4 regions of the Rhizobium rosettiformans genome follow, and region 3 is predicted to be linked to each of the others. Evidence: predicted binding sites of a transcription regulator. Region 3 holds the regulator's gene; each other region holds the start of a gene.

What was found. Region 3 encodes LexA, which represses DNA repair genes until DNA is damaged. Its sites were predicted from a motif close to TGTTCNNNNTGTGTTCNG; they were not measured.
Positions count from the first base shown of each region.
Region 1: the regulator LexA is predicted to act here: its motif matches at 2,374-2,391, upstream of dinB (DNA polymerase IV).
Region 2: the regulator LexA is predicted to act here: its motif matches at 2,548-2,565, upstream of D4A92_RS05460 (metallopeptidase family protein).
Region 4: the regulator LexA is predicted to act here: its motif matches at 2,040-2,057, upstream of D4A92_RS12210 (energy-coupling factor ABC transporter ATP-binding protein).

Region 1 covers NZ_CP032406.1:433,698-441,313, reverse strand. Annotated here, with positions in the region: gene D4A92_RS23560 (sensor histidine kinase) at 1-876, opposite strand, end outside; gene dinB (DNA polymerase IV) at 1,254-2,351, opposite strand; gene D4A92_RS23550 (hypothetical protein) at 2,506-2,814, shown strand; gene D4A92_RS23545 (DUF4334 domain-containing protein) at 3,163-3,684, shown strand; gene D4A92_RS23540 (hypothetical protein) at 4,087-4,269, shown strand; gene xth (exodeoxyribonuclease III) at 4,276-5,046, shown strand; gene D4A92_RS25150 (hypothetical protein) at 5,050-5,400, shown strand; gene D4A92_RS23530 (sigma factor-like helix-turn-helix DNA-binding protein) at 5,569-6,048, shown strand; gene D4A92_RS23525 (PAS domain-containing protein) at 6,182-7,616, opposite strand, start outside.
Region 2 covers NZ_CP032405.1:1,137,383-1,144,998, reverse strand. Annotated here, with positions in the region: gene D4A92_RS05475 (error-prone DNA polymerase) at 1-113, opposite strand, end outside; gene D4A92_RS05470 (Y-family DNA polymerase) at 130-1,557, opposite strand; gene D4A92_RS05465 (hypothetical protein) at 1,598-2,527, opposite strand; gene D4A92_RS05460 (metallopeptidase family protein) at 2,687-3,130, shown strand; gene ftrA (transcriptional regulator FtrA) at 3,137-4,168, opposite strand; gene D4A92_RS05450 (rhodanese-like domain-containing protein) at 4,238-4,636, shown strand; gene D4A92_RS05445 (RNA pyrophosphohydrolase) at 4,655-5,188, opposite strand; gene D4A92_RS05440 (divergent polysaccharide deacetylase family protein) at 5,196-6,377, opposite strand; gene D4A92_RS05435 (S41 family peptidase) at 6,461-7,616, opposite strand, start outside.
Region 3 covers NZ_CP032405.1:3,479,983-3,487,598, reverse strand. Annotated here, with positions in the region: gene pdhA (pyruvate dehydrogenase (acetyl-transferring) E1 component subunit alpha) at 1-757, opposite strand, end outside; gene D4A92_RS17160 (FtsB family cell division protein) at 907-1,224, opposite strand; gene eno (phosphopyruvate hydratase) at 1,363-2,637, opposite strand; gene kdsA (3-deoxy-8-phosphooctulonate synthase) at 2,850-3,698, opposite strand; gene D4A92_RS17145 (VOC family protein) at 3,695-4,588, opposite strand; gene D4A92_RS17140 (DUF1003 domain-containing protein) at 4,609-5,157, opposite strand; gene lexA (transcriptional repressor LexA) at 5,366-6,082, shown strand; gene D4A92_RS17130 (ComEC/Rec2 family competence protein) at 6,076-7,616, opposite strand, start outside.
Region 4 covers NZ_CP032405.1:2,535,878-2,543,493, reverse strand. Annotated here, with positions in the region: gene D4A92_RS12225 (antitoxin Xre-like helix-turn-helix domain-containing protein) at 1-264, opposite strand, end outside; gene D4A92_RS12220 (GNAT family N-acetyltransferase) at 383-742, opposite strand; gene D4A92_RS12215 (winged helix-turn-helix domain-containing protein) at 834-2,021, opposite strand; gene D4A92_RS12210 (energy-coupling factor ABC transporter ATP-binding protein) at 2,199-2,879, shown strand; gene D4A92_RS12205 (energy-coupling factor transporter transmembrane component T family protein) at 2,873-3,478, shown strand; gene D4A92_RS12200 (biotin transporter BioY) at 3,510-4,073, shown strand; gene D4A92_RS12195 (DUF4424 domain-containing protein) at 4,156-5,181, shown strand; gene D4A92_RS12190 (methyl-accepting chemotaxis protein) at 5,410-7,425, shown strand; gene D4A92_RS12185 (DUF2188 domain-containing protein) at 7,518-7,616, opposite strand, start outside.

The DNA.
Region 1 (7,616 bases), on a different replicon from region 3:
CAAGGAACGCCGGTCTTCGGACAAGGCTGCAGCAGCGCGTCTTGCCTCGAGCTCATCGAGCAGGCTGTCGAGGGTGTCGCCAACAAGACCCAGTTCACCCGCCTGACCGGCCATCTTGGTCCGGCTGGCGAGATTTCCTGCTTTGTAAGATTCCAGCACGCCGACGATGCGATAGACTGGCCTTAAGATGAAGCGATCCCCGACAACTGTCGCCGCGATGAAGGCGGCGACGACGCTGAACAGCACCATCGAAAGGCTGGCCCAGGTGGTCCGGTTGATGATGTGGAAGGCTTGAGAACTGGACAGCCCCGCACTGACGAATACCGGCATCTCCACCGTCGCAGGGCGGTACCCAATGATTGTCCGATCCCCGTTGCCGATCCTAGTCGCCTCCAGGGTGCCGGGCTCTGCGCTTTGCACCTTCGATAAAAGGGTTTCTGGCATAGTCGCGCCGACCAGCGCGCCTGGATCGGGCGCATGTGCCAGGATGACGCCCTCACGATCGGCCAGTGTCACCGTCCCGCCGCCGGACAGATTTCTTTCCGCCATCCGCTCCTGCAGCCAGTCAAGTCTGATGGCTGTTGCCACGACACCGATAACGGAACCATCCCTTATCAGAGGCACTGCAACCGGCAGTACGGCGGCGCCCGTCAATTTGCTGACGGTATAGGTTCCGACCACCAGACTATCGGCATCTGCACCCAGGCCATCATTGACATAGGGCCGTTCCGAGAAATCGACGCCAGCCGGATTTCCCTGACTGTCGCAGACCAGCTTGCGCTCTGCGTCAATCACCAGGATCGCTCCCGTCATGCGAAGATTGCGCGAAATGCGGTTGAGCGAGGTGGCGCAGCTGGCAGGATCGAGATCGACCACGGTCGGCAAGGCAGAGACCGCAAATAGTCTCTTCCTCACGCCACCCTCCGTGCCGCCACAGGAATCCATCCCCTTGAATTTTCTGAGGCTACTTTTCTTGCTTCGTCATGATTTGGCAATTCCTAATTCTTCTCTTGTCCTTTTGCCCTCTGGCTGGCGCAGCGGTTTTCGAAAAGTCTCCGCAGAGCCTCAGTCCTGACAGGGCAAGTCAGCGCGCCGTAGCCCCCACTGGTCACGCGGAAAAGGACGATGTCCTGGTGTCCGGACGTCAGCTGCATGCTCGGCATGGCCAGTGATCTCAACCTCCATCGACACGCTGCAGCCGGGCGTGGTCTCAAGGTCGTTCCATCGCCCCCATCGCTTCCCCATCGCCAAGGTTACAGATCCAGGCCGAGCTGGGTTTCGTCGACTTCCATCGTCGCCTTCTCGGTGATCAGCGACGACAAAGTAAGGCCGAGCAAGCGAACCGGACGCCTGAAGGGATAGACGCCCGCCAGCAATATGCCGGCTGCCTCCAGGACTTCATCGATGTTTGCAAAGGGGACTGATGTGGTTCGGCTGCGGGTCACCTGCGTGAAATCGGAGTATTTGACTTTCACGGTCACCGTTTTTCCACTGACACCTTTCGCCCTGCAGGAGGACCAGACCTTTGCTGCAAGTGATCGCAGTTCGTCTGTTGCCAAGTCGAGGTCGGTGATGTCGACGGAGAATGTGTCTTCTGCACCGACGGACTTGCGAACCCTGTCCGGCCGGACAGGCCGCTCGTCGATGCCCCGCGCGATCCCATGGAAGAAAGGGCCGGACTTGCCGAAATGTTCGATCAGGAACTGTTGGGATTTCGCCTTTAAATCCGCCCCGGTTTCAATGCCCAGTCGGTGCATCTTCTCCGCAGTGGCAGGCCCCACACCGTGGAATTTCTTCACCGCAAGCTGCTCGACGAAACCTGGCCCGTTTCTGGGCGTGATCACGGCCTGGCCGTTTGGCTTGTTGAGATCGGATGCCATCTTGGCCAAGAACTTGTTGTAGGAGATGCCGGCTGAGGCGTTCAGCCCAGTGACGGTTTGGATCTTTGCGCGGATTTCCAGCGCGATCTCCGTGGCGATCCCCATGCCTTTGTGATTTTCGGTGACATCAAGATAGGCCTCATCCAAGGACAGGGGTTCGATCAAAGGCGTGTATTCCGCAAAGATCTCCCGGATCTGCTGCGAGACAGCGCGGTAGACGTCAAATCGAGGCTTCACGAAAATCAGGCCGGGGCATTTTCGTGCAGCCGTAATCGATGCCATTGCCGAATGAACACCAAATTTTCTCGCCTCATAGCTGGCAGCGGCAACCACGCCGCGGGCAGCCGCGCCGCCAACAGCCAAGGGCTTGCCCCTCAGGTCCGGATTATCGCGCTGCTCGACTGACGCATAAAAGGCATCCATGTCGACATGAATGATTTTCCGGACGGACGATATGGTGGGAAGGTCCATGGGCGACAGTGTCTAGGAGCATGGAAACGAAACAAGAACATAGCAGGTGGCGAAGTGCTATCCAAGTGCCCTGAAAACCGAGATTGGCATTTGTGAGAGGAAACTCCTCTCGCTCTTAGGCGTTGATGACCGGAGCATGTAACAGGAGATCGACATGGCGGACGACAGCACTATCACTCTCAAAGCGGTCTTCGATACGCGAGAAAGGGCCGACATTGCAGTAGAGCACCTTGTCCAGCAGCATGGAGTGGAGAGGCCGGATATCTTCATTCAGGCGGCATCGGCAAAGAACACGGCCGGCACCTCTCCATCGGGGGGTGATACGGCTCGATCTGAAGGTTCCCGTCACGACGCGCCACTCAAGGGCGAGATCGAAGTTTCGGCTGACATCGCTTCGCACTTGACGTCTGTGGTCCGACAATCTCTGAACGAAGCTGGTGCGATCTCGGTCACGGAAGGCTGATCAGAACCAGTCTCACTGCAGTCTTCGGTTGTTGCTCCATGCGATATTGAATGAGACCGAGTAGACCGAGGAGACCAAGGAGCCAAGACAGCGGTGGCGAAAGGGATCCGATCGGCAGCAGATCGCGATCACTATTTGCCGCTGAAATGGCCAGGGCCAAGGAATAAGTCTAACGTTCACCGTCTGGATGGCGCATGGCGGGACGCCGCTGGCACGTGTGGCGCATGCGCCTTAAGGCTTGGAAGAACTCCTGGAGAATCTCGTTCAAAACCGTCTGTATTACCCGCCCGATGGCGAGGAAACGCAAGGGCGTGTCGAGCGATATCAAAGGCAAGGAGGAATCATTCCATGCTTGAGCAGACAGGCTTTGACAGGTTTCGGGATCTCTCGCCGGTCGAGCCCGAGGATCTCGTGGGTCTGTGGAGGGGCCGCGGCATTCCGACGGGACATCCATTGGACGGCATTCTGGAAAATCTCGGATGGTTCGGAAAACGGTTCACCGAAGACCTGCGGGCAGACGCCTTGCTGTTCAGATCCGGTAAGCGCCGCCTGACGGCCATCGATCCGTTCCCGATCCCCTTGAGGCTGGCTATGCGGTTTCATTCTCTTGGCAAAACGCGGTTCGCGCCAAACCTCTTCTCCCATCTTCTTCGGCCCTTAAGGGCACTTGGCCCGATCGCAACCGTCAGGCGCCTGCCGTTCGAAGGCGTCTCGAGTGCCGCAATGGTCTATGACCGGCTGCCAATTACCGACCACTTCAGAAGGATGGACAAGGACACCGTGATCGGGCTGATGGCCATCAAAGGCGACGCTCGTCACTATCTCTTTGAACTTCAAAGGGTGCAGGATGCGGCTGTCGAGCAGCGATGACTGGACTTGTAAATCAGGCGGCGGGCAACCATTTACAGGGTATCACCCGTTTTGACGATTGCGCGCTGCACAGCCTGTCTGTCATGCCTGATTGTCCGGGTTGAGAGGGCGCTCCCCGAAAGGGTTGAGCGCCCTTTTTCTTTGTCCGTCACTGGGTTCGCCATGGAGGATGGGACATGGTCCGCAAGCGGTCCGGTCCTTGCCGGGAGCGGAGCTGAAAGGAGAGGCTGCCAGCGCCTGGCGGTCATCTGGAGTGGTAAACCGAGCCGAGACACCAGGCTGCCTTGTTGCGCAGGCCGCCTTCCCCTTTGTGATCGGTGACGCACCAAGGCTGCAAACCTATGCATCTTTTCCTTCATCCAGGCGTTCTTTACGCGAACAGACGTGAGAAGGAGGCTTTCCATGAGCAAGCGTGAACTGATCGATACCGGCACCGACAAGCGTTACGTGCGCCGTGATGAGGACGGCAAGTTTAAAGAAAGCGTTGATGTCGGCCGATCCTTGTCGGCGGACAAGCGCCAGAAAGCGAAAAGCGATGCAAAGCCTGGCGAAGGTGATCGCGGTGATCATCGCACCAAGTCATGAAGCCCGGTGAAGATCGCAACCTATAATATCAACGGCATCAACGGGCGGCTTGACATTCTCCTCAGATGGCTGGAGGAGGCCGCCCCGGATGTCGTTTGCCTGCAGGAACTGAAAACGTCGAATGACAAATTTCCACGCAAAGCGATTGAGAAAGCCGGGTTTGGCGCTGTCTGGGCCGGGCAGAAAAGCTGGAATGGCGTGGCGATCCTTGCGCGTGATGCCGATCCGATTGAGACGCGTCGGGCCATTCCAGGCGGACTGACTGATGACCAGAGCCGCTACATCGAAGCCGCCGTCAGCGGCGTGCTTGTCGGCTGTCTTTATCTTCCGAACGGCAACCCGGCCCCCGGCCCGAAATTCGACTACAAGCTGGAATGGTTCAAGCGCCTCGATCGTCATGCGCAGGCTTTGCTGGACCTCGATATACCCGTGGCCTTGATTGGCGATTTCAATGTCATGCCATCGGACCTGGATGTCTATAACCCTGAGCGCTGGGGCGATGATGCCCTCTTCCGACCAGAAGTAAGAAGCGCCTATGCAGCTATGCTGAAACAGGGCTGGACCGATGCGGTGCGAGAGATTTATCCCGACCTGCCGGTCTACACTTTCTGGAAGTACTGGCGAAACGCCTTCGAACGGGATGCTGGGCTGCGCATCGATCACATTCTGCTCAGCCCACCGCTTGCAGCAGGACTGCAAACCGCCGGCATTGACCGCTGGGTCCGAGCCCTGCCGAAGACGAGCGACCACGCGCCCGTCTGGATCGAGGTGTCATGAGCTATGGTGATAAAGCCGCGCCCCACCGAGCACTCCAAAGGAAGTGACTACCCCGACACCCCCGACGGACGATATTTCGTGGTGCGCGGCCGGCTTTGGCGCAAAAGCAATCCAGCCCTTTCGTCGTCACGCCGCGACGTGCTGGTGAAAGAGCTCATGTCAGCAAGGCGAGACCTGGCCAAATCCGTTGGGAACCCGCCTGGCGGGGCTGAGGCCCGCCGAAGAGTTCATGCAGCCAAGATTGCACTGGGAGAGCGTGGGCCTGTCTGGTGGGATGACGGAGCACCGGATTTCAACCGGCACCTGGTGAAGAACACGCCTTACGCAGACTGGTATGCTGCACTTTCGGTCTGATTTTGTATTCCCTGTTTTACCTGCTTCGCGGACGGGAGGGTTTTCGGTCGGCTCTTAGGCGTCGTGACCTGTTGCCGACTGCCACAGGTCGATGCCGGTTCCTATGGTCAACTGGGGAACCTTGAGGTCGCGGTCCGCATTCACAGGGAGTATCGGAGATCGAACAATATGCAGCCCCCTTCAACGGTCAGTGAGTGCCTGCCGCAGTTGCGCCTGTTTGCTGAGGCGATGTGTGGAGATCGAGAGGTTGGCGATCGACTGGTGGCCAAATGTCTGGTCGAGGCGCGCACTCGCAGATCTCTTTCGTTGCAGAAGGAGAATTTGCTTTTCGGACTTCTGACCGTGCTCGCAGAGCTGATAGGTCGACAAGGGCCAGTATCCCACGCAAGCACGATGTCTGCTCGGTCCGACACGATGAGCCTTATTCGCCAGCTGCCGCCCTATCATCGCGATGTGCTGATCACCGTCACCGTCTTTGGTCTGCGGTACTGGGAAGCAGCCGCAATCTGCAAATGCCCGATCGGCACGATTAAAAGTCGTCTCAACCGTGCGAAAGCTTCCCTGGCTGCCAGCCTAGCTGAACAGCCGTCATCTGCGGTGATAAAAATGCCTCCAGGCATGCGGGAGCTGGCCGCGCAGCCGCAATGAGGGCATCAGAGGCTGCGTCAGCTTGCGGATTTCGGAACGCGTCGGCTCTAGGAGACACCCCGGCCGACGAGAAGATCTAGGGGACGATGCCAAGCCAAGCAACGGGTTTGGAACGTTCGGCGACTGCCACTCGCTAGAGATCCTCGGCCTTCATGGTGATTGGAAGCGTCAATGTCATTTTGTAATGGCCTTGAGTCTGCGTGTCGATCGCACCATGCCATTTGCTGCTGACGAGTTGTCTGATCAGTTTCGTCCCGAATCCGCCCGATGATGCGGCTGGGGATGCGGCAATCGACGAGACAGGGTCAAACCAGACCACCGTCAAGTTCTGCGCATCAGACGGGCCGTCGATACTCCAGCTCAGTTCCACGAAGCCATCAGCCGAGCCCAAACTGCCATATTTGACAGAGTTCGTTCCTAACTCGTTCAACACGAGCCCTAAGTCGAAACATAGTTCTGGCGCCAGGCGAATGTCTCGCCCGGTGATGCGCATCTTGTCCTTGAACGGGGACAGGGTCTCTTCGACCAGTTTTTGAAACCGCGTATTGACCCAGCCTTGCTGGGCGATGGCGTGGTTCGCACGTGCCAAAGACGCCAGGCGCTGATTGAACGCTTCTCGCGCTTCTGACGGACTGGAGGCATGCCGGAAGGTTTGGGCAGCAATCGAACTGACCAGTTGCAGCATATTGCCGGCGCGATGCGCCATTTCTCGTATCAAAAGCTTGCTTTGTGTTTTTGCAGCCTCTTTGCACACGGCATTGGAAATGATTGCTGACAGTGACCGCAAGAAATCCTTGTCCCCCTGGTCAAACACATGGTGCTCGGTCGTGTGAATACCGAGCACACCATAGGGCCTGTCCCCCGCCGCGGGGATCGGAATGCTCATACCGCTGACAACACCGTGCTGCCTGAGAAGCGCGGGTCCGGAAAACCGTTTCTCCGACTGGAGATCGTCGACGATGACAAGCGAATTTGCCATCAGGGTATATCCAGCCTGGGAATCTTTGTCGATGCCAACGCTTGCCGCGCCGACCAGGCCGTCTTCCCAGCCGATACCTGCAACCAGTTTGAGTTTGTCGGCTGCGTCTTCGAAGGCAAGGATCTTGGTGAGGGGCACCTCAAGCGCAACAGAGGCCGCCTCGACTGCCTTGTCCAGGACCGATTGAAAGGCAACGTCCTGAAGGGCAAGCTGTCCGAGTTCGGCAATGGCCGTCTGCTGCCTCAGTCGGCGCTCGGTCAGTTTCAACGCCTCGTCTTTTTCCCTCTCGATCCGCTTGCGCTCGGTCACATCGATGGCGGCGATGCTTGCGCCAATAATTTCACCACGCTCATTGGTGACGGGAGACCAATATTCCATCCAGATGCGCAAGGCTCCCGGCTCGGCCGCCGTCTCACCCGCAACTTCGAAGGGGCCGATCGCTTTTCCAGTCTCCACGACTTCCTTCATATGGTGACGCACTTGGGGTTCAATGTCAGGGACAAGCTCTGACAGGCTGCGGCCAAGATGGTCGGCTGGCGTGTAACCATTGAACTGGGCCATGGTTTCATTGATGCGCAAAAAGCGAAGG
Region 2 (7,616 bases), 2.0 Mb from region 3:
CCAAGGCCCGAAAGGCCGAGAAGCAGCGCGCGTTCCACCAGTTCCTCGGCATGGGATGCGCCGTCGAGGAAGGAGAAATTGCTGCGCAATCCGATTTCGTAAAACCTCTGCATCGTCACGGATCCTGCTTCACGCAAAGAAGCCCTGAAGGAACCAGCTCGGCGTCACGGTCCGCCGCTCATAAAGACCCTCGCGATACAGCCAGAAGCGCTGGCCATCGGTATCCTCGATGCGGAAATAATCGCGTGGCGGGGCATCCTCGCCATCAGACCACCATTCCGGCGTTAGGCGCTCCGGACCTTCGGCTCTCAGGATACGTCGTTGCACACGGCGCCAGCGGAAGCTGGCCGGTGGACCATCCGGGACCACGGACATGACCTCGACCTCTTCAGGCCGGTGGAGGAGGCGCAAGGGACGCAAGGCACGCGCCTGTCTCGCAGACCTCTGGGATCGAGGCAAAGAGAGATCTGCCGTCTTGAGCGCATCGGCGGCGGGGGCATGTGTCGACGCTCTCTCCGGCCAGTGGCTGGCCAGCGGCACGGGCAGGCGAAGCGCCCGTTCTCCCAGGCGGGCGGCCACCTGATCGAGGAAGCGCGTGAGATCCTCGCTGCCGTCCTCCTCGTCGGCAAGGGCGGACTGGCGCACTTCAAAGGCCTCGCTCAGGAGGACATTGAGGCGCACGAGTTCGAAGCCGAAGCCGGCATCGAGCTCGTCATGGATGACGGAAAGGCGCTCCTCGAACAGGACCCGGATGCGGCCTGGATCGCGCAAGGGGGCGGAGGCTCCGACCTCGATCCGAAAGACCTTGCCATCGACACGGAAGACCAGAAGTTCGAACAGACGGCCCCCTTCGCCGCGGGCTTCAAGCGAGGTTTTCAAGCCGGCAGCCAGGCGGCCGGCGAGATCGAGGACCTGATCTTCGGTCATGATCGGTTCTGCGAGACGCCGTTCGGCCGAAAGCAGAGGCAGGTGGCGTCGCGGCGAAATGGGTTCTCCCTCGTGTCCCAGCGCCTGATCGAGGCGAAGGATCGGACCCGCACCGAAGCGGCGGGTGATCGGCGCACGCGGGGCTGCGAGAAGATCCCCTGATGTCTTCAAGCCGACACGGGCGAGATTCATGACGATCTGCGGTTCGAGCCGGAGGGCCGCGATCGGCAGGGGAGCGAGTGCGGCTGCGGCCTCGGATGGGGCGACGCGCCGGGGGCCGTCAAAACGGCTGCAGGCACGGGCGAGACCAGGGGTCGGGCCGACCGCGATCTTGACCGCAAGGCCGAAGGCGGTCATGCGGCGCTCAACGTCCTCGATCAGCCTTTCCTCGCCGCCGAAGAGATGGGCGCAGCCGGTGATATCGAGCATCAGTCCGTCATCGCCGTCGAGAGCCACCAGCGGCGTGTAGCGGTCACACCAGTCGGCGATGGCATCGAGAAGCGCGCGGTCGGCGGCCGGATCCGCTTCGATCACGTCGAGATCCGCACAAATGGCACGGGCTTCCGCCAGCCCCTGTCCGATCCGCAGGCCGAAGCCTTCCGCCATATCATCCAGTGCGGTGATCCGCATGGCATTGGCGGAACGGCCGGCGCAGGCCAGTGGCGCCCGGTCAGGATGCTCGGTCGAGCCTTGGTGCAAACGCCACGATAGACCCCAGCGCCGTCGGGCGATGCGGTCGGTCGGGAGCCTTGGGAAAAACAGCGAAAGAATGCGGCGATCCAAGGCTTGCGGGTTCGGGCTGCTCGAAAAGTTGAAGGCGGCGGTCATCGGAATTCCACTCCAGAATGAGTTCGGGTGAGCCCGGAATGCGGGATTTCTCAGGTGTGATGCGAAAGACTGACGACCCGATGCTGCCGCCCAGCGGGGACCCGTCGGCGAGGGATCGCGCCGCCGCCGGCGCGGGTTCGACAAACAGGCGAAGAAGAGCGCTCGACGCCTCTTCCTCGCCTGCCTGACGGAGGATCAACAGCCTGCCACCGGTGGCGCGTGCCTTGAGGCTCAGGCGCCGGCTCTCGGTGAGGCCGAATTTCTTCGGATTGCCCTGTACTTCCAGGAGCACGGTGGAAAAGGCACGGGAGGCAAGCGCTGCCTCAGCCAGCCAGAGCGCGTCCTCGATCCGGCGAGGCAGGGCATGCACCAATGCGGTCGACGACAGGCCGAAATCGAGGAGGCCAGGACCATAGGCGAGACCCGCTTCCCGGACGACCTGGGGATCGGCGATGAAGAGGAGGCGCTGCCTCTGCGTCTGATTGTTCTCCGCGGCCATCAGAGCAAGGGCGAGCCCGAAACCGGTCACGGTTCCCGCCTGTTGCAGCCTCTGTCCCCTCACTTCGATCAACGTCCCCCGGGCCAGGCTTTCACCCACAATGCTGTCCAAGAGATCGCGTTGCTCGAGCCTTTCATTCATGGCCCTTTGTTTCGAGGCCGCGCCGGTAGGCTGGACCGTCAGGCGTGCGGCATGGTCGGGCTTTCCCTCGATCCGGGCTATTGCTTCTCGCAAGGCAAAAAGCGTCTCGCGCGCCTGAGGGCTCTCGCCCATGACGATGTCTCCTGATGAATTGTTCTCTATTTGTTCCTATGGATTCCAGAGCTTCGCGGAAGAGTCAACCGGATTCAAATGAGAATTTATTCCTCGGTTGAATTCACTCTCGAAATACCGTCGCAAACATCCTATATCTCCGGGCAGTAAGGAGTATTCATGGCCCGCATAGACCAGAGCGAGGATTGGCGCGAACGACACGCCCCGACGATCAGCACATTCGAGTCGCTGGCGATCGAGGCTTATGGGCACCTGCCGCAGGAGTTCCGCGATCTCAGCCGCGATCTCATCATCGAGATTGCCGATTTCCCCACGGACGAAGTCTTCGAAGACATGGCGCTTGAAACGCCCTTCGACCTGCTCGGTCTGTTCGAGGGGCGCGGGATTTCTGAACGCTTCTCGATGGAAACGGGCATGATGCCGAACCGCATCATCCTCTATCGCCGCCCCATCCTCGACTACTGGGCTGAAAACGAGGAAACGCTGGGTGATATCATCACCCATGTGTTGATCCACGAGATCGGCCATCATTTCGGCCTTTCCGATGACGACATGGAGCGCATCGAGGAAAGTGCCGAAGAGGCCGCCGCTGCCGACCGGTAGGTCCGGCTATCCATTCTTGCCTGTATGCCCGAACCTGGCCCGATAGGCGGCCGGGCTCGTCGAAAGCCGTGTGCGGAAATGATGGCGCAGCGTTGCCGGGGTGCCGAAGCCTGAGGCGGTAGCGATGTCGTCGAGCGACAGGGCAGCCTGGCGCTCCAGAAGATCGCAGGCATGGCGCAGCCGCCGGGTCAGCAAGAACTCGCCGGGGCTGTGACCTGTCAGGTCGCGGAAGCGGCGCTGGAAGGTCCGGCTGCTCATCCCGGCCCGCGCTGCCATCTCGGCGAGTGTCACCTCGCGCTGCAGATTGGCCTCGATCCAGTCGATCAGCGGCCCCATCCGCTGTCCTTCGCGTTCCTGGGGCACCGGCCTTACGATGAATTGCGCCTGCCCGCCTTCCCGATGTGGCGGGACCACAAGGCGGCGTGCCACGCTGTTGGCGGCATCCGCACCGAAATCGCGGCGGACGACATGCAGACAGAGATCGATGCCGGCAGCACTGCCTGCGGCCGTCAGGATCAGACCCTCGTCGACATAGAGCACATCGGGATCGAGATGGATTTCGGGATGTCTTTGCGAAATTGTGTCGGCATAGCGCCAGTGGGTCGTGGCTTTCCGGCCGTCGAGCAGGCCGGTTGCGGCCAGCACCGCTACGCCTGAACATAGCGACATCAGACGCGCACCCCGGGCATGGGCCGCCCGCAGCGCCTCGATCAAGGACACCGGAACAGGCTCGTCGATCCCGCGCCAGCCGGGCACGACGATCAGATCCGCCTCCTTGAGGAGTTCCAGCCCACCTGAAGCGCTGACCGTCAGACCGCCGGCAGCACTCAGAGGGCCGGGCTCGATCGCCGCCGTTGCATGACGATACCAGCCCTTTCCCATTTCCGGTCGCGCAAGGCCGAAGACTTCCACGGCAACCCCGAATTCGAAGGTGCAGAGGCCGTCATAGGCGAGCGTCACCACACGTGGTCCTGTGAGCAGCGAGGATGGACAAGGCGATGCCGGCGTCATTGGCGTGATCTTTACGCATGTTGTCATTTACGCCAGTTTTCCGAATTCCCGGGTAAAGGCAAGGTCTAGATATCAACGACCGAACAGGAGCCTGCCATGCCAAGTCTCGTCAGTGAAATTCCCGCCGCCGATCCGGCCCTTGTCGCTCAGTATTATCAGGCGCGGCTCACCTTCGAGACCGACTGCTGGGATGTGCATGAGGTGATGAGCCGTGGCGAGGCGGACTTCGTGCTTCTCGACGTGCGCGGACCGAAGCTTTACGAAAGGGGGCATGTGCCCGGCGCCATCAACCTGCCGCATGGCAAGATGACCGAGCGAAAGATGGCGGAATGGCCCGAGGACACGCTGTTCGTCGTCTATTGCGCCGGGCCGCATTGCAACGGCACGGATCGGGCGGCGCTCAGGCTTGCTCGGCTCGGGCGTCGGGTCAAGGTGATGATCGGCGGGATGACCGGCTGGGCGGATGAAGGTTTCGAGATCGAAAGCGGGGCCTGATCCTGGCCACAGGTTCGCTCATCCTGCCAGATGGGCGAACTCGGCGACGACCTCTTCGTAAACCCGGCGCTTGAAGGGCACGATGAGACCAGGCAGGTCCTGCATCGGTTTCCAGTCCCAGGCGTCGAATTCTGCCTGATGGCCGCCCGGCGGTGGGTTGATGGCGATTTCGCTCTCGTCGCCTTCGAAGCGGAAGGCGAACCAGCGCTGGGTCTGGCCGCGGAACTTGCCGCGCAGGCCAATGCCGATCAGATGGGCCGGCAGGTCGTAATTGATCCAACGGCCGGCTTCGGCGAGCAGGGATACGGATTTCATGCCGGTCTCCTCATAAAGCTCGCGCATGGCGGCCGGTAGCGGATCTTCGCCCGGATCGATCCCACCCTGCGGCATCTGCCAGAGCTGGGGCGAACCGTCATATTCCGAATTGCCTTCGGAAAGGCGGCGTCCCGCCCAGACGAGACCCTCGCGGTTCAGCACCATGATGCCGACGCAGGGGCGATAGGGCAGATCTTCGGCCTTCACCTGAGGCTTGGTCGATTGGAGCTCGGTCATGATATCCTCAGGGGCTGTTGTCGTTGGCGAGCGCTGAGACGCCGACGAATTCGATACCGCGGGCGACTGCTTCATTACGCCATTCGGCGACCGCTGCGATGGTCTCGTCGAAGGCCGCACCGACGCCGATCGCCTGGCCGTTGCGTCGCGCAATCCGCTCCAATTCATCGAGCTTTGCCAGGATTGCCTGGCGGTCCAACTGCGCGTCGATCATCACGTCCGCATAGGCATGCGGAAAGCCGATCGCCTTGGCGAAATCACCCGACAGCGAGCGCGCGGTGGATCCGTCGTCGAGGAACATCAGCCCGCGTTTGCCAATGTCGCGCATGACTGGGTCCATGGCCTTGTCGTCGGCGAGGAAGCGGGCGCCCATATAGTTCATGATGCCGGTGTAGTTGGTGATCCGCGCCATGGCCTGGTGCAGGTTGGCGACGTTGGTCGCAGCCGTCTTCTCGGCCAGCAGAGCGCCTCGTCCCGGATCGTTTGCCGGATAATCGAAGGGCTCCATCGGCACCTGAAGAACGATCTCGTGTCCCTTGCGGCGCGCCTCCTGCATCCAGCGCTGCAGGCTGTTGCCCGTTGCGGCGAAAGCGAGGGTGATGTCCTCGGGCAGTTCGCGGATCGCCTTCTGGCTGCCGGTCTGGCTGAGACCGATGCCGCCAATGACGATCGCGATCCGTGTGCCGCGTGCGCCGGACCAGGGTCTTGCATAGAAATCGACGGGGCGGAGGCCGGAGGCCGACACGGCAGGCAGTCCGCCCGCATCGGTGAGTTCGATCAAGTCTTCATTCGGCTGGCCTGCCAGACGCGGATCCTGGGTCGAGGCGGTGCCGATGATGACAGGCCCCTGTCGACCCGTCGGGCTGAAGGTCGTTACGACATTCCCGTCCGGAGTGGTGGTGCGGCGGAGCACGGCTCCGTCGTTCGGGCCGCTCCTGACGATGCCGGCTGCCTCCTGCTGCGGTTCGCGGCTTGCCGGCGTGTCTGGCGCCTCGGCGGTTTCCGGTGGTGCAGGGGTGAGATTGATCGGCGGGACCGCGCGCAGGTTTGCCGGTGACAGGGCCGTCCATGCGGAAAAGCCTGCAAGGGAGACGACGGCAAGGGCAGCCGCAAGACTGGACAAAGCAGAGCTGCCTTTGCCTGGCTTCTTGTCCTTGCGCTCCTGACCGAGCGGTGCATGAAGATCCATGCGATACTTCCAGTGATGTCGGCAGTCCGGATACAGAAAGACCGCCCGCGCATCAGGGATACGCGGGCGGTCAGATCAGATGCTTACTGCAGAGCGGCCTTCTGCGGATCGGCGGGGAAGGCCGGATCGGTCTTCACGCCACGCAGCAGGTCGAGTGCATAGTTGAGCTGGACGTCGTCCTTGGCTTCCGGCGGCACATAGGCAACCGAGCCGGAGCCTTCCTCGTTCTCGTTCTGGCCCTTGATGTGGCCAGGAAGAGAGGATTCGCCTTCGGTCCGCACCTTGCCCTGGAGATCTTCCGGAAGCGGCTGCTCGACCTTGATGTCGGGCTCGATGCCGGTTCCCTGGATCGAACTGCCGGAGGGCGTGTAATAGAGTGCCGTCGTCAGGCGCAATGCGCCCTTGTCGCCCATCGGGATGATGGTCTGCACGGAACCCTTGCCGAAGGAGCGGGTGCCGAGCACGGTCGCACGCTTCAGATCCTGCAGCGCGCCGGCCACGATTTCCGATGCCGATGCCGAACCGCCATTGATCAGGACGACCACCGGCTTGCCGTCGGTCAGATCGCCTGCGGTGGCGTTGAAGCGGCGGGTATCCTGCGGATCGCGCGAACGGGTCGAAACCACTTCGCCACGCTCCAGGAAGGCGTCGGAGACATAGATCGCCTGATCGAGCAGGCCACCCGGGTTGAGACGCAGGTCAAGGACATAGCCCTTCAGCTTGTCTTCCGGGACTTCCTTCTTGATCTTCTCGATCGCCGCTTCCAGATCGTCATAGGTCTTCTCGGTAAACGAGATGACGCGCAGATAACCGACATCGCCCTCGACGCGCGACTTGACGGCGCGGATCGCAATGATCTCGCGGGTCACGGTGATGTCCAACGGCTTGTCGGCACCCTCGCGCAGGATGGTCAGCTTGATCGGCGTGTTGACCGCCCCACGCATCTTTTCGACAGCTTCCTCGAGCTTGAGGCCGCGCACGCTTTCGCCGTTGATTTCGGAGATGAAGTCGCCGGCGAGAATGCCGGCCTTGGCGCCGGGCGTGTCGTCGATCGGCGTGATGACCTTGACGAGCTCTTCCTCCATCGTGACTTCGATGCCGATGCCGCCGAATTCACCGCGCGTCTGTGTCTGCATGTCGGCCGCATCCTTGGCGTTCATGTAGACGGAGTGCGGATCCAGCGAGGTCAGCATGCCGTTGATGGCACTTTCAACCAGCTTGTTCTCGTCCGGCGGTGTC
Region 3 (7,616 bases):
GGCAATGCTCGAGCGCCTCATCGGCGGCAGCCTTCACCGCGCGCACATCCATACCGTCAACCTGGACGCCGGGGATGCCGAAGCCGGAGCCGCGCAGCGAGTAGTTCGACTGCGCCGTGGCGCGCGCCGTCGACGTGCCCATGGCGTAGCGATTGTTTTCGACGATGTAGATGATCGGCAGCTGCCAGAGGGCAGCCATGTTGAAGCTCTCGTAGACCTGACCCTGGTTTGCAGCCCCGTCGCCGAAATAGGCAACCGCAACATTGTCATTGCCGCGATACTTGTTCGCGAAGGCGAGACCGGTTCCGAGCGAAACCTGCGCGCCCACGATGCCGTGGCCACCATAGAAATGCTTCTCTTTCGAGAACATGTGCATTGAGCCGCCCTTGCCCTTCGACAGGCCGCTGCGGCGACCCGTCAGCTCGGCCATGACGCCGCGCGCGCTGAGGCCCGCTGCCAGCATGTGACCGTGGTCGCGATAGGCGGTGATAACCTGATCACCTTCCTTCTGCGCCATCTGCATGCCGACAACGACCGCTTCCTGGCCGATATAGAGGTGACAGAAGCCGCCGATGAAGCCCATGCCGTAAAGCTGGCCGGCCTTTTCTTCGAAACGGCGGATAAGCAGCATTTCACGATAGGCGTGAAGTTCTTCGTCTGCACCAAATTCAGGCGTGTTTTTTCCGGTGAATTCCTTGCCGGCTGACTTGGCGGAAGACTTCCGACCGTTCGCAGCTGCTGGCTTGCGAGGCGCCATGCATCCCTCCCATGGGTTTATTATGGTCCAAAGTTGGGCACAGAATAGGGAAGAAAGAGCACGGCGGCAATGCCATAAATGCATGGCTATCATTCGCCGCAAGCAACTGTAATGACTAAAAAATTTACGATTAACTGAATTCAGGTTAATCAGAAATAGGTGTTGAAGATTACGATTTCGTCCGGGCGCGACATGTTGAGCTGATAGCGCGCCTTTTCGTCTATGATGTCCTCATCGAGAGAGCCATCACTCAAGAGACTGACATCCTTTTCAAGGACGGTCCGCTGGGCCACGAGCCTATCAAGCTCCGATGCACGCTCTTGCCGGATGCGCTCGAATTCCTGCCCCGCCCTGAGGCCGTAATCACCATGGATGGAATGGTAGCCGAAATAGGACAGGAAAGCGACGGTGATAGCGGGAAGAATGAGACGGCCGTATTTCTTCTTCTTGTGATGCCTGGTCCACATGCCGACAATGCCCTGAAACGCGAAACTTGTCGCAAGAGTAACCGTCAGATCTTAACCGACCGTTGACCCTAATCGCAGTGCAAAAGAAAAAGCCCGCGCCGGGGAACCGGCACGGGCTTCGAAGGAATTCGACCGAGATCAGCCGCGCAGGATCGAGGCGCCGGCGTAGACGGCCTGCGGCCCCAGTTCTTCCTCGATGCGGATCAACTGGTTGTACTTGGCGGTACGGTCGGAGCGGGCCAGCGAGCCGGTCTTGATCTGACCGCAGTTGGTGGCAACCGCGAGATCGGCGATCGTCGAGTCCTCGGTTTCGCCCGAGCGGTGCGACATCACGGCGGTATAGGCCGCGCGGTGGGCGGTCGAGACGGCATCAAGCGTTTCAGACAGCGAACCGATCTGGTTGACCTTCACGAGGATCGAGTTGGCGACACCCATCTTGATGCCGTCGCGCAGACGGGCCGAATTGGTGACAAAGAGATCGTCGCCGACGAGCTGGACCTTCTTGCCGACCTTGTCGGTGAGTGCCTTCCAGCCATCCCAGTCGTCTTCGGCCATACCGTCTTCGATCGAGAAGATCGGGTACTTTGCCGCCAGCTCGGCGAGGTATTCGGCCATGGCTTCCGGCTCAAGCGTACGGCCTTCGCCTTCCAGGACATACTTGCCGTCCTTGAAGAATTCGGTCGAGGCGCAGTCGAGCGCGATGTGCATGTCTTCGCCCGGACGATAGCCGGCCTTTTCGATCGACTTCATGATGAAGTCGAGAGCGGCAGGAGCAGATGCCAGACCCGGGGCGAAACCGCCTTCGTCACCGACATTGGTGTTGTGACCGTCGGCAGCGAGCTGCTTCTTCAGCGTGTGGAAGACTTCCGAACCCATGCGAACAGCGTCGCGGATGGTTTCGGCGCCGACCGGCACGATCATGAATTCCTGGAAGTCGATCGGGTTGTCGGCATGCGCGCCACCATTGATGATGTTCATCATCGGCACCGGCAGGACATGGGCGTTCGGGCCACCAACGTACCGGTAGAGCGGCAGACCGGAGGACTGAGCGGCAGCCTTGGCAACGGCGAGCGAAACGCCGAGGATGGCGTTGGCGCCCAGGCGGGCCTTGTTCGGCGTGCCGTCGAGCTGGATCATCAGATTGTCGATCTGGATCTGGTTCTCGGCATCGTGACCACCGATCGCGTCATAGATCTCGCCGTTGACGGCTTCGACCGCCTTTTCGACGCCCTTGCCGAGATAGCGCGAGCCACCGTCACGCAGCTCGACGGCTTCATGCGCGCCGGTCGATGCGCCCGAGGGAACCGCAGCGCGGCCCATGCTGCCATCTTCGAGATAGACGTCGACTTCGACGGTCGGGTTGCCACGGCTGTCGAGAATTTCGCGGCCGATGATGTCGGTGATGGCGGTCATGTTCGCTCCCTGTAGACGGAAATTGGACAAGGCTCCGAAGGCCGATCACCGGGCATAAGCCGCTGGACCCGCCTGTGAGTCATCCTCTCTTATCCGATGATCGGGAAAATACAATGACGGATCAGGGGCGGAAGGGACGAAATCTAATCGATTTAAACGGCAATTGCCTGCGGCGCTTCCGGTTCAACCGATTGAAGCGCCGCGGGAAGCTTTCAAGATGACTTGGCAATATCGTCGAAGGCGATGAGTTTTTCGAGCAGCCGACGCATGTCGGTGATCTTCACCATGTTCGGGCCATCCGACGGGGCGTTGTCCGGATCCTGATGGGTCTCGATGAAGAGGCCACCGACACCGACAGCAACAGCCGCACGGGCAAGCGTCTCGACAAATTCCCGCTGACCGCCGGTGGAGCCGCCCTGTCCGCCAGGCTGCTGCACCGAGTGCGTGGCATCAAAGACGACGGGCGCGCCCATCGCCGCCATGATCGGCAGCGAGCGCATGTCGGAGACCAGCGTGTTGTAGCCGAAGGAGGCCCCGCGCTCGCAGAGCATGACGTTCGGATTGCCGGAACCGGTGATCTTGTTCAGGACATTCTTCATGTCCCAGGGCGCCAGGAACTGGCCCTTCTTGACGTTGATCGCGCAACCGGTCTTCGCCGCAGCCACCAGAAGGTCTGTCTGGCGGCAAAGAAAGGCTGGGATCTGCAGGACGTCGACAGTCGGGGCAACGGCGGCGCACTGCTCTTCCGTATGGATGTCGGTGAGGACCGGTACGCCGAATTCCTTCTTGATGTCCGCGAAGACTTCCATCGCCGTTTCCAGGCCAATGCCGCGCTCGGCGGACAGCGAGGTCCGGTTCGCCTTGTCGAAGGACGACTTGTAGACGAGGCCGAGGCCGAGTTCGCGGCAAAGCTCGACGAGCTGGCCGGCAATCATGAAGGCATGGTCGCGGCTTTCCATCTGGCAGGGACCGGCAATCAGGGCAAAACGGCCTTTCTGGGAAAAGACGGCCTTAGCCGGACCTTCGCCGACGACGACTTCCGAATTGGGAGAAACGCTCATTTCAACTCCTCGAAGGCAAAGGTCACCCCCTGCCCCTTTTCCGGCGCGACGACGAGGCGCGCGCCCGTTTTTTGATAGCTGACGCCCTTAGCAGCGAGGCAGGCTTCTGTCACGCCGAGATCATCAACCGCAATAACCACGGCCGCCCCGACGAGCCCCCTTTCCGAGACCAGCAATTCCTGGCCGAAGTGGAGCCGGAAACCCTCCGGTGTCAGCACGTCGACGGCGACGTTGGCGGTCTGAATCGAGAGCCCGAAGGAATGGGCGGTGACATCCCGCTGATCAACAACCGTTTCCAGGAGATATTGGAAGTCGCTCGGGTTCTCTTCGACCAGCACTACGCGCCGGAGCCCTGTCGCGCCGTTGGCATGCACAAGCAGGGAATCCCGATCGGTCGGAAGCGGGTTGATGCGCTGGCAGGCGAAGGCGAAGAAATCGGGCGCACGGAGATCTGCTGCAAAGGCGAGTCGGAAAGCCCCCTCCGCGGTTTGGCCATCCGGAAAACGAAACTGGCGCGCGAAATCGAGCACAGAGCCAGCGCTCATCCCGTCCTCGCGGTAGGCCGCATCGTCCGCCAATGCATCTTCCGTCTTCACGACGATGGCGGAGAGCCCCTCGACGCGCCGAAAGCGGAAGGCCTGATCGCGAGCGACAAAGACATTGCCCGTGCGCGCAGCCTCCAGACAGTCTTCCCGACTACCGACGGCCAGCGGCTCCAAATAGGTGTCATCGGCGAAGAAAACGCAGGCATTCTCGGTGCCGAAAGGGTGGCGGGCATCCGCCGCGACGGTGAATCCGAGGTGAGTGAGCCGCTCGCGGGCGGTTTCGAGATCGGTGATCGGCAATACGAGATGATCGATAGCGCGGGGTGAGGAAATGGAATTGGACATGTTTGCTCTCGGTTTCTGCATCAATTCTGAGAATTGGACGCCTGAATGGAAAGGCCTTCGACCGCCTGCCGCAAGGCATCGATCTGCTCGCGGGTTTCGCGCAGTTCCTTTAACACCTGCTCGTCGATCTTGTGATGCAGGGCCAAGACTTCGATCTCCGCCTTGAGATTGATCTCGTAGTCCTTCGCCGCCATGAAGCGATCGCGCTCCGCCTGCCGGTTCTGGCTCATCATGATGATCGGCGCCTGGACGGCGGCAAGCATCGACAGGATCAAGTTCAGGAAGATGAACGGATAGGGATCGAGCGCACCTGTTGCAAGAATCACCGTGTTGAGGATGACCCAGGCGACCAAAAACAGCATGAAGCCGATGATGAATCCCCAGGAGCCGCCGACCCGTGCAATGCCGTCTGCGAGCCGCTGACCGAAGGTCGCATGGGCCAAAAAGTCCTCGCCGGCATTGGTCGACACCGTGCGGCGCTCCCGCGCCCGCTTCAGCACCTTTTGCTCTGCTGACGAAAGATCAGATGACAACTTCCCCAGAACGAGTTTCTCAATATCCTTCAACATATACAGCACCCTCGAAGGCGGTTTTGCCCGATCCCGGACCAGATCTGCACTCAGCACTGCAGCACGTCAAAATCGGACGGTTTCAATACCCTTGCAGGCGGCTATCGCATTTTCTCACCGGCTCTTCACGAAAATTTATACCCTTGCGGAACACAACTGGAACATATAGTGTCTGTTCTGTATTTGTTTCACTCCGAGGGCACCGCATATGCTGACGCGCAAGCAACAGGAACTGCTTCTCTTCATCCATGAACGGATGAAGGAATCGGGTGTCCCGCCGTCCTTCGACGAGATGAAGGATGCGCTGGACCTCGCATCGAAATCCGGGATCCACCGCCTGATCACTGCGCTCGAGGAGCGCGGCTTCATCCGACGCTTGCCGAACCGGGCGCGTGCCTTGGAGGTCATCAAGCTTCCGGAAGCCTATTCGCCGAGCATCCAGCCGCGCCGCGGCTTTGCACCGAGCGTGATCGAGGGCAGTCTCGGCAAGACGCCACCGGCGCCAGCGCTGACCAAGCCGCCGGTCGAGGACAACGGTTCGTCTGTCTCCGTGCCGGTCATGGGCCGGATTGCAGCCGGTGTGCCGATTTCAGCGATTCAGAACAACACTCATGACATCACGGTACCGGCTGAGATGATCGGCGCGGGCGATCACTATGCACTTGAGGTCAAGGGCGATTCGATGATCGAGGCCGGTATTCTTGACGGCGATACGGTCATCATCCGCAATGCCTCTAACGCCAATCCCGGTGACATCATCGTGGCGCTCGTCGACGACGAGGAGGCGACACTCAAACGCTTCCGCCGCCGCGGTGCATCGATTGCACTGGAAGCCGCCAATCCGGCATACGAAACCCGCATCTTCCCTCCGGATCGCGTGAAGATCCAGGGCAAGCTGGTGGGCCTCATTCGCCGCTATCACTGATCAGCATCGGTCTCCAGCTTTGGTCGGACAGTGCCAGTTGGACCCGCAAATTCATGCGTGCTTTCGGAAGAGGCTGTTCGCCAGTCGTAGAGACGGTGCGCCGTCCATGGCCTGGAGGGTCCGTCGAGCGCGGACCTGACCGTCATGGCTTGCGAGGTGGCGGCTAGGCCCGCGATCTCGAGGGAGCCGGTTGCGCGCTGGCTCGCCTCCGAAATCAGGAGCGCGCCAGAGCGGCAGGCTTTGACGCGTGTGCGCGCCGACAGAACGACGATATCAGCGCGGTCGCAGGCTGTTCCGATGAGATCCGGGCGTTCCAGCGTCAGCAGCGTGTTGCCGTTCTCCAGTCTGATGGCACAGGCCTGCTTGACACAGGTGAACTGTTCTCTGCCGGCGGCCTTGAGTAGGCTGTCAAATACAGCCTCTGCCAGTTTGCTCTGCTCCTCCGACAGGGTTTGCCCAGTACGCCGGTCTGGCGCCGGTGGCAGGGGTACCGTGTCGAGCATGACCGGATGCCTTGGCTCATCGATACCGAGCACCGGCCGCCATTGATCGAAGATGAAGGCTGCCGGGCGGGCTCGGTTGATGGCAATGATGGACGTGTCGCCACTTGCCACCCGAATCGCGACCAACCGTGCGTCCTCGCTGACCATCAGTTCGCCACCCGGGGAACGTGGAGCAAGGAAGGCAGCAGCGAGCGTTGCGACGATGAGAGCCGTGCCGACATGCCTGATCGGGGTTCTGAGGAGCATCAGCAAGAGCATGCCGGCGATTGCGCCGGGCATGAACCATGATGGCAGACGCGGGAAGACGTAGCCGCCGCCCCAGCCGGAGACGGTGTGAGCGACAATGAGCACCATTTCCAGGCCCTTACCCATGATCCAGAAGAATGGGCCGTCGAGGCCAAATGGCATGAGCAGCATGGCAATGAAGCCGGACGGCATCACGACCAGCGAGATCAGCGGCATGGCGGCGAGGTTTGCCTCGAGTCCATGGGTCGACAGCCGGTGAAAATGGCTGATGGCAAAGACGGCGGTCGAGACCCCGCCGATGAACGATGTCGCCAGGGTGCCGCCGACGAACTTGGCAAACCCGGCAGCAATCCGCATGGCAAGCGAGCGGGCACGAGGCAGGATCGCGCGCGGTCGCGCCCGCCACCCCGCGTAACCGGCAATCAGGGCTGCAGTCGCCGCGAAAGACATCTGGAAACTAGGCCCCATCACCGTCGAGGGCTGGACCGCGAGGATCGCGGTTGCCGCAAGTGCCAGATTGTGGAGGCTGACAGCCGGGCGGTCGAAGAGGACGGCTCCGAGCATGACCGCCGTCATCAGATAGGCCCGCAACGCGGTGACTTGGTAGCCGGATATAAGCACATAGCCGGTCGTCGCCAGAAGCGCGCCGGCGGCTGCGATCTTCTTCACCGGATAACGGTGGGCAAAAGTCGGCATGAGGCTCAGAAGCCCTCGCAATCCGACGAAGAAAATGCCGGCGGCAAGCGCCATGTTGAGGCCCGAGATCGCGGTGATATGGGCGAGGC
Region 4 (7,616 bases), 940 kb from region 3:
CTTGTAGATGCCGGTGAGCGCCGATATCCGGGTCATCTGGTCCTGGCTCAGGGTTTTCGTCACGCTCTCAGGCTTCAACCGCTCCCAGGTGCTGAGCGAGACACCGAGCAGCGCCGCCGCCTGCTGGCTGGTCAGGTCCCAATGCATGACCAAGCGGCGGAAGGCTTTCAGCGCAGTTGTCGAAAGACGTTTCCGATCGGCCTCGATCGAGAAGCCCTGAGGCGGGACGGAAGCCGCAGGAGAGGTCTGAACAGGAAGCAGCACGTTAGATCACTCCTTCAAATGACAATAATAATATAACTCATTTGAAGGTGTTTTCAAGTCGATGGCAACGCTGGGGCCCACGGAGTGGACATTGTGCAACGCCGGTGGCCGCTCGCCCTTAAACCACTCGTCGCGCCATGCCGACCGAGCCCGGTGCCGTCTCGTCGAAGCCGAACTGGCTGTAGAGACGGTTGGCGGGCACGTCGGCGATCAGGCTGACATAGGCGGTCTTGGGCAGCGTGGCGATGAAGTCGGAGAGTGCCGCCATGATCCATTTGGCGAGGCCCCTGCCCTGATGCGCGGGCAGGATGGCGATGTCGGTCACCTGGAAGAAGCAGCCGCCATCGCCGATGATGCGGCCCATGCCGACGGTCTCGTCGCCCAGCATCAGGCTCACGCCAAAGATCGAGTTCGGCAGGCCCTTTTCAGCGGCTTCGCGCGCAAAAGGCGTGAGGCCCGATTCGAGGCGAAGACGCATGTAGTCGTCGATGGCGGGCATACGAGGTTCGATGCGGTAGGCGCTGTTGTCGGTCACGTCGGATCTTTCTGTCTGTGGTGATTGTGTTTGTTCAGCCGAGCCAACCGGGCTGCAAGCGCACGGCCTCCATGCCGGCAAAGCGGGCGATACGCTGGAGTTCGGCTTCCAGCTTGTCGAGGCGGCCGGCCGTGGGCTTCACGCCCGCCTCCAGCCACAAGCGGCGCACGTCGAGAACGCCCTCTTTGCGCTCGGCCTTCATGTCGATGCGGCCGATCAGGCGATCGCCCTCGAGCAGCGGAAAGACGTAATAGCCGTATTTCCGCTTCGGCTCGGGCACGAAGACCTCGATGCGATAGAAGAAACCGAAAAGGCGTTCGGTGCGGTTCCGGTCGCGGATCAAGGGATCGAAGGGCGAGAGCACACGGATGCGTGCCGGCGGCTCAGGGGCGTCGAGGAGCGATGCCATCGTGTCGGCGAAGGCGAAGGAAGCGCGAGGTTTGCCATCAACGGTTTCGAGCGCAAGTTCCTGCAGTTCGTCGCGGTGGGCGATGACCCAGGCCTTGGCCTCGTCTGGCGTGACGATATCGAAGAAGGCGGCGATTTCACCCGAGGTGGCGAAGCCGAGGCGGGTGAGTGCCGCCCGGCAGGCCCAGTCGACGAAGGTGTCGTGGTCTACTTCTGCGGAGTGATGTTCGGCGGGGATGACCCGCTCGGAGAGGTCATAGACCTTCTGAAAACCTTCGCGGCGGGCAATCGACAGTTTGCCGGTATGCCACAGAAATTCCAGCGCCGTCTTCGAAGGATGCCAGTTCCACCAGCCACCGGACTTGTGGTCCTCAGCCTTCACATCGCGGGCCATGACCGGACCGCGGTCACGGATGCGGGCATAGGTTTCTTCGAAGGCCTGGTCGAAGCCTTCCCCCTGCCATTTCGCCCAGTTTTGCCGGATACGCTCTTCGCGGCGGACGAAGCGGTGCTTCCAATAGGGAAAGAAGGCTGAAGGGATGACCGAGGCATCATGGGTCCAGTGCTCGAAAAGCGAGCGGTCATTTTCGAGGAGATGCTGCAGATCCTTTGGCCGATAAGTCTGGTTGCGCGAGAAGAGGATCTGGTGATGGGCGCGCTCGACCCACTGAATGCTGTCGACCTGAACGAAACCGAGTTCGTGGATCAGGTCGTAAAGCCCCTGACGCCCGAGCGCCCTGCTCGGCGAGCGCGACAGGCCCTGCCGTTCAAGGAAGATTTTTCGCGCAAGCGTGTTGGGGACGGGAATCGTCATGACTGAGAGGCTAGGACATGTTCGCGGTTTGTTCAATGGCGGAAACTTGTAGGGGGCCACGATCTGCAACCTTGGCCGGACAAGGATCCACATAGCGCATCGATTGCTTCACAGCAGAGGCTGGAAGCCCGGGCTCCAGCGGTCTATAGGAACGGATCTTTCAGGAGAGCCCTCACCTTGCACATCCGTTTCGACCAGGCCGAGTTGCGCTTCGGCGACCGAGTTGCTCTCTCGCCGCTTTCGCTGTCGCTCGTCGAGACGCGTATCGGCGTGATCGGGCTTAATGGTTCGGGCAAGACGAGTTTCGCGCGGCTGATCGGGGGGCTTGCCAAGCCGTCATCCGGCACGGTGACGCTGGATGGGCTGGATACGGTTGCCGACGAGAAGGCGGCCCGGGCAAAGACGGGGTTCATCTTCCAGAACCCGGGCCATCAGATCATTTTGCCTGTCATTCGCGAGGATATCGCGCTCGGGCCGAAATCGAGGGGGATGGCCGCTCACGAGGTGGATCGACTGGTGGATGAGGTCCTTGCCCGGTTCGGGATCAGCGATCTCGCGGCAAGGCGGCCCCACGAGCTATCCGGAGGGGAGCTACAGCTTGCAGCGCTGGCGGCCGTCTGCGTCAACCGTCCTGACGTGGTGATCTTCGACGAACCGACCAATCAGCTGGACCTTAGAAACCGGGCGCGGGTGAAGTCGGCGATTGAGGGGTTGGGCGAACAGGCCGTGGTCATCAGCCACGACCTCGATCTGGTGGCGGATTTTTCCCGCGTGCTGGTCTTCCACGAAGGGGCGCTCGTCTTTGACGGAGAGGCTATCGAAGCAATCGCCCGCTACCGGGAGATCGCCGGATGCTGACGAGCCTGCATGTGGAGGGGCAAAGCCTCCTGCATCGCATCCCGGTCAAGCCGAAGCTTGTTGGGCTGATGGCTTTCGGGCTGGGGCTCTATCTTGTCGATCAACCGTTCGCCCTGACCTTTGCCATGATCGCGACCGGCACTCTCTATCTGTCGACCGGTGTCGGCCTGTCGGAAGGATTTCGGCGGTTGAAGCCGGTGCTGTTCACGATTGCCTTTCTCGCTTTGGTCAATCTGCTGCTTCTGTCGCCTCACGAGGCCCTCGTGATCACGCTCAGGCTCGTTGCGATCCTGTTGCTCGCGGCTGCCGTTACGGCTTCCACCACCATTGCCGACTTCATGGCCGCCGTCACCGATCTTGCCCGACCACTCGAGCAGCTGGGGTTAATGAAGGCGGCCGATCTGGGCCTTGCCCTTGGGCTCGTGCTCCGTTTCGTGCCGGAAATCGCGGTGCGTTATGATGCGCTGAAAGAAGCCCATGCGGCGCGCGGCATTCCGGTGAAGCTCTCGCGCATGCTCGGGCCGCTCATCATTTCGACGTTGAAGGATGCCGATCGGATCGCCGAAGCGATTGACGCCCGGGGAATTCGAGGTCACTAAAAAGCCTCCAAGTTTACCGGGGACCCGTTCCATGACCACCAGAGACCTCGTGCTCGCCGCCCTCTTCACCGCGATCATCATCGTGCTCGGCTTCATCCCGCCGGTGCCAATCCCGCTACTGCCGGTACCGATCACGGCGCAGTCCATGGGCGTCATGCTCGCCGGCTGCATCATCGGGGCGAAACGCGGTGCCGCCGCCTATGCGCTGCTGGTCGTGCTCGTCGCCGTCGGCCTTCCCGTCCTCTCGGGTGGTCGTGGCGGCCTCCACGTGCTGATGGGACCGACGGGCGGCTATATCTTCGGCTGGATCATCGGCGCCTTCGTCACCGGTTTCCTTGCGGAAAAGCTCGTGCGCGAGGGCCAGTCGGCCGTCCGGCAGATGACCGGCTTCTTTGTCGCCAGCGTCGTCGGCGGCATCGGTGTCGTCTATCTCTGCGGCATGCCGTGGCTGTCGCTCGTGGCCGGCACGCCCTTCGACAAAGTCGTCCTCGGCTCGCTCGCCTTCATCCCGGGCGACCTGGTCAAGGCTGCGATCGCCACGCTTGCGGCACGCGCCGTGCTCGTCGGCTATCCGCTGCTGCCGGCCCGCGCATAACACCCAGAAAGCGTCGTTCAAGAATCGAAATGCCACCGCTAAGGTGGCATTTTCCGTTCTGGGTTCTGGGGGATTTCGAACCGTGACCACCGCGCCGAAACTGATGCTCGCCTGCGCTCTGCAGGCCCTCGCCACCACTACAGTCCTGGCAAATGATTCCATGGCAACGCTCGAGGCCGGAGGCCTAGTCTTCACGCGCAGCGAAGAGATCACCATGGCGCGGGAAGATCTCTACATTTCGCCGGAGAAGGTGGAGGTGAAATATCTCTACCGCAATACCAGCGACAAGCCGGTCAGCACCATCGTCGCCTTCCCCATGCCGAAGATCGGCGGCCCGATCGAGATCATGTCGGCGGTGCCGGACGAGCAGAGCGACAATTTCATGGACTTCTCCGTGGTCCAGGACGGCGAGGAGATCGAGCCAAACCTGCAACAGCGCGTGCTCGTTCGCGGCATCGACTTTACCGCGGATGTCGAAGAGCAGGAGATCCCGCTTCAGCCCCTCCTCAAGGAGACAACGGAAGCGCTGAAGACGTTGGAGCCCGACGTGATCAAGGATTGGCTGTCGAAGGGACTGATCGTCGATATCAACTACGGCACCGGTGGTGAGGCTGCTCCGGAATATGCGCCCGTCTGGGAACTCGAATCCATCTATTGGTGGGAGACGACCTTCCCGGCCGGCGCCGACGTTGAAGTCGAACACAGTTATCGCCCGAGTGTCGGCGGGAGCGCCGGCCTTGTCTTCATGTGGGACGGCAAACCATCGGATGCCTATGCCGAATACCAGCAGCGTTATTGCATCGACGACGCATTCCTCAATGCGGCGATCAAGCTGGAGAAGAAGCAGAACCCGGATGCCGGGATCTACTATTTCGAGCAGTGGCTGTCCTACATTCTGACCACCGGCAACAACTGGTATGGTCCGATCGGCGACTTCCGCCTCACCGTCGACAAGCTGAACCCGGAATCCATCGTCAGTTTCTGCGGGCAAGGCGTGAAGAAGACCGGCCCGACGACATTCGAGATGCGCGCCAAGGACTTCTATCCCGAACGCGACCTCAACATCCTTCTCGTCGTGTCGAACAAGGTGGCGATGCAGGCTCCGTGAAATGGTGGCAAATTCCACCAAATTCGGCGACTGCGGTCATTCGGCCATGTCTTGGTAACGGCTTGTAAAATCGTTTCCGACAGGATTGCCAGCGATCGATCGTTTCCGGTGTCCCCCTGAGCACTCCATGATGGAGGCGCAAACGCCCGAACGGATCATGTCACCGCTGCATCTGGACGCCGGCCTTCCGGCTGTCCCGCCGTTTTCGCGCGCCCGAAAGTCATGATCATGTTCCTCAAAAACCTTTCGCTCAGCAAAAAGCTGATCCTCACCTTTTGCACCATCATGGCCGGATGTTTCCTGGCCTCCGTCGTCGTTTTTGTGCAGGCCTATACGGCCAAGTCCGCGCTGGTCGACCAGGACCGTGCCCAGCGCATCGTCAATCTCGTCGATGCCGCAAAGACCGCCATGGCCGAGCAGGCTGCCAACGAGCGCGGCTACCTGCTGTTCGGCAGCGAAAGCACGCTTGCTGCGGTGACGACCGAGCGTCAGGCCCTTGATGCAGCGATCACCGAAGCGAAAACGCTGGCGGCAAGCGACAATGCGCTCGTCGCCCGGCTTGATGCCATGCGGGCCGCTGCCGAAACCTATGCAAAACAGATCGCCGATCCGCAGATCGCCGCCCGTAAGGCAGGCCAGACATCGATCGAAGACATTGCGGCGATCGGCAAGTCGGACGCCGCCGGTGCGCTCGACACCTTTCGTGCTGCTGCCGCCGATATCAAGAGCCTGCTGTCAGCGGAGACAGCTGCCACTCGCGCCCGTCTCGACGCGGCGCATTTCGCCCTCGAACTGGCATTGACCCTCGGTGCAGCCGTCGCCGGCGTCTTTGCGGTCGGCCTGATCTGGCTGCTCGCACGATCGATCGTCACGCCGATCACCGGCATGACCGATGCCATGGCCCGTCTCGCTTCCGGCGACCACGCCGTCGAAGTGCCGGCCGTCGACCGTGGTGACGAAGTTGGCCGCATGGCGAAAGCCGTGCTGGTGTTCAAGGATGCCGCAATCGAAAGCGCGCGCATGTCCGACGAGCGCCGCACGATGCGCGAACAGGTCGAGGCGGACCGTCAGAAAGCCGAGGCCGAGAAGACCCGCGAGGCGGAAGAAGTGCGCTTCGCGATGACCGAACTCGCCAAGGGCCTCTCGGCACTCTCGGAAGGGGATGTGGTGTTCCGGCTCGAAAAGCCCTTCGCAGCCCATCTCGATAGTCTGCGTGGCAACTTCAACGAGTCTCTCGAGAAGCTGCATGCGGCGCTGAGAACCGTGGGCGCCAACGCCCATGCGATACATGCCGGTGCAGCCGAAATTCGCGCCTCTGCAGACGACCTAGCCCGTCGCACCGAACAGCAGGCAGCGTCTGTCGAAGAAACGGCCGCTGCCGTCGAGCAGGTCACCAAGACCGTGCGCGACACGGCCAAACGCGCCGAAGATGTCGGTCAGCTCGTCGACAGCACGCGTTCCGGTGCCGAACGCTCCGGTGAGGTTGTCCGGAACGCCGTTCAGGCGATGACAGAGATCGAGCAGTCGTCGCAGTCGATCTCCAGCATCATCGGCGTGATCGAAGACATCGCCTTCCAGACCAATCTCCTGGCACTGAATGCCGGCGTCGAGGCGGCCCGTGCCGGCGAGGCCGGCAAGGGTTTTGCCGTCGTCGCCCAGGAAGTGCGGGAACTCGCGCAACGTTCGGCCAATGCCGCCAAGGAGATCAAGTCGCTGATTTCTCGTTCGACCGCGCAGGTCGGCAATGGCGTGGCGCTGGTCGGCGAGACCGGCACGGAACTCGAAAAGATCGTCAGCGCCGTTCAGGAGATCAGCCACCATGTCGGCGCGATCGTCACTGCGGCGCGCGAACAGTCCACCGGACTGCAAGAGATCAACCTCGCCGTCACCGCGATGGACCAGGGCACGCAGCAGAATGCGGCCATGGTCGAAGAGCAGACTGCTGCCTCCCATACACTTGCGGCGGAGGCGGATTCGCTCAACACGCTGCTCGCCCAGTTCCGTCTGGGTCAGGGCGCATCAGCGGCCGCGCCTATCCGGACGCAGCACCGCGCAACAGCGCCTGCGAATGAGATGCCTGCACCCGCTGCTCGGCCGGCACCGCGCCAGCCGGCTGCCGCCTCTGCCGCCCATACCCCTGCCCCGTCGCCGGCGCGCGCGCTCGCCGGAAAGCTCGGCCGCGCCTTCGGCATGAGTTCTGCGGCGCCTGCAGAACCGGCAAAGCAGGACTGGACGGAATTCTGATCGGCACGCGCCCATCACCTTGCAGCTGAATCAAGAAAGCCCGTGGCTTGCGCCACGGGCTTTCTCTTTTGCCTGGACTCAAAACAGTCAGGCTACCGGTCGTCCTCGACATCATCGACGACGTCCGTCATGGGGCGGTCCGCACCGTCCGCATGTTCATGATGCCACTCGCCCTCGGCGTCCTGCCAACT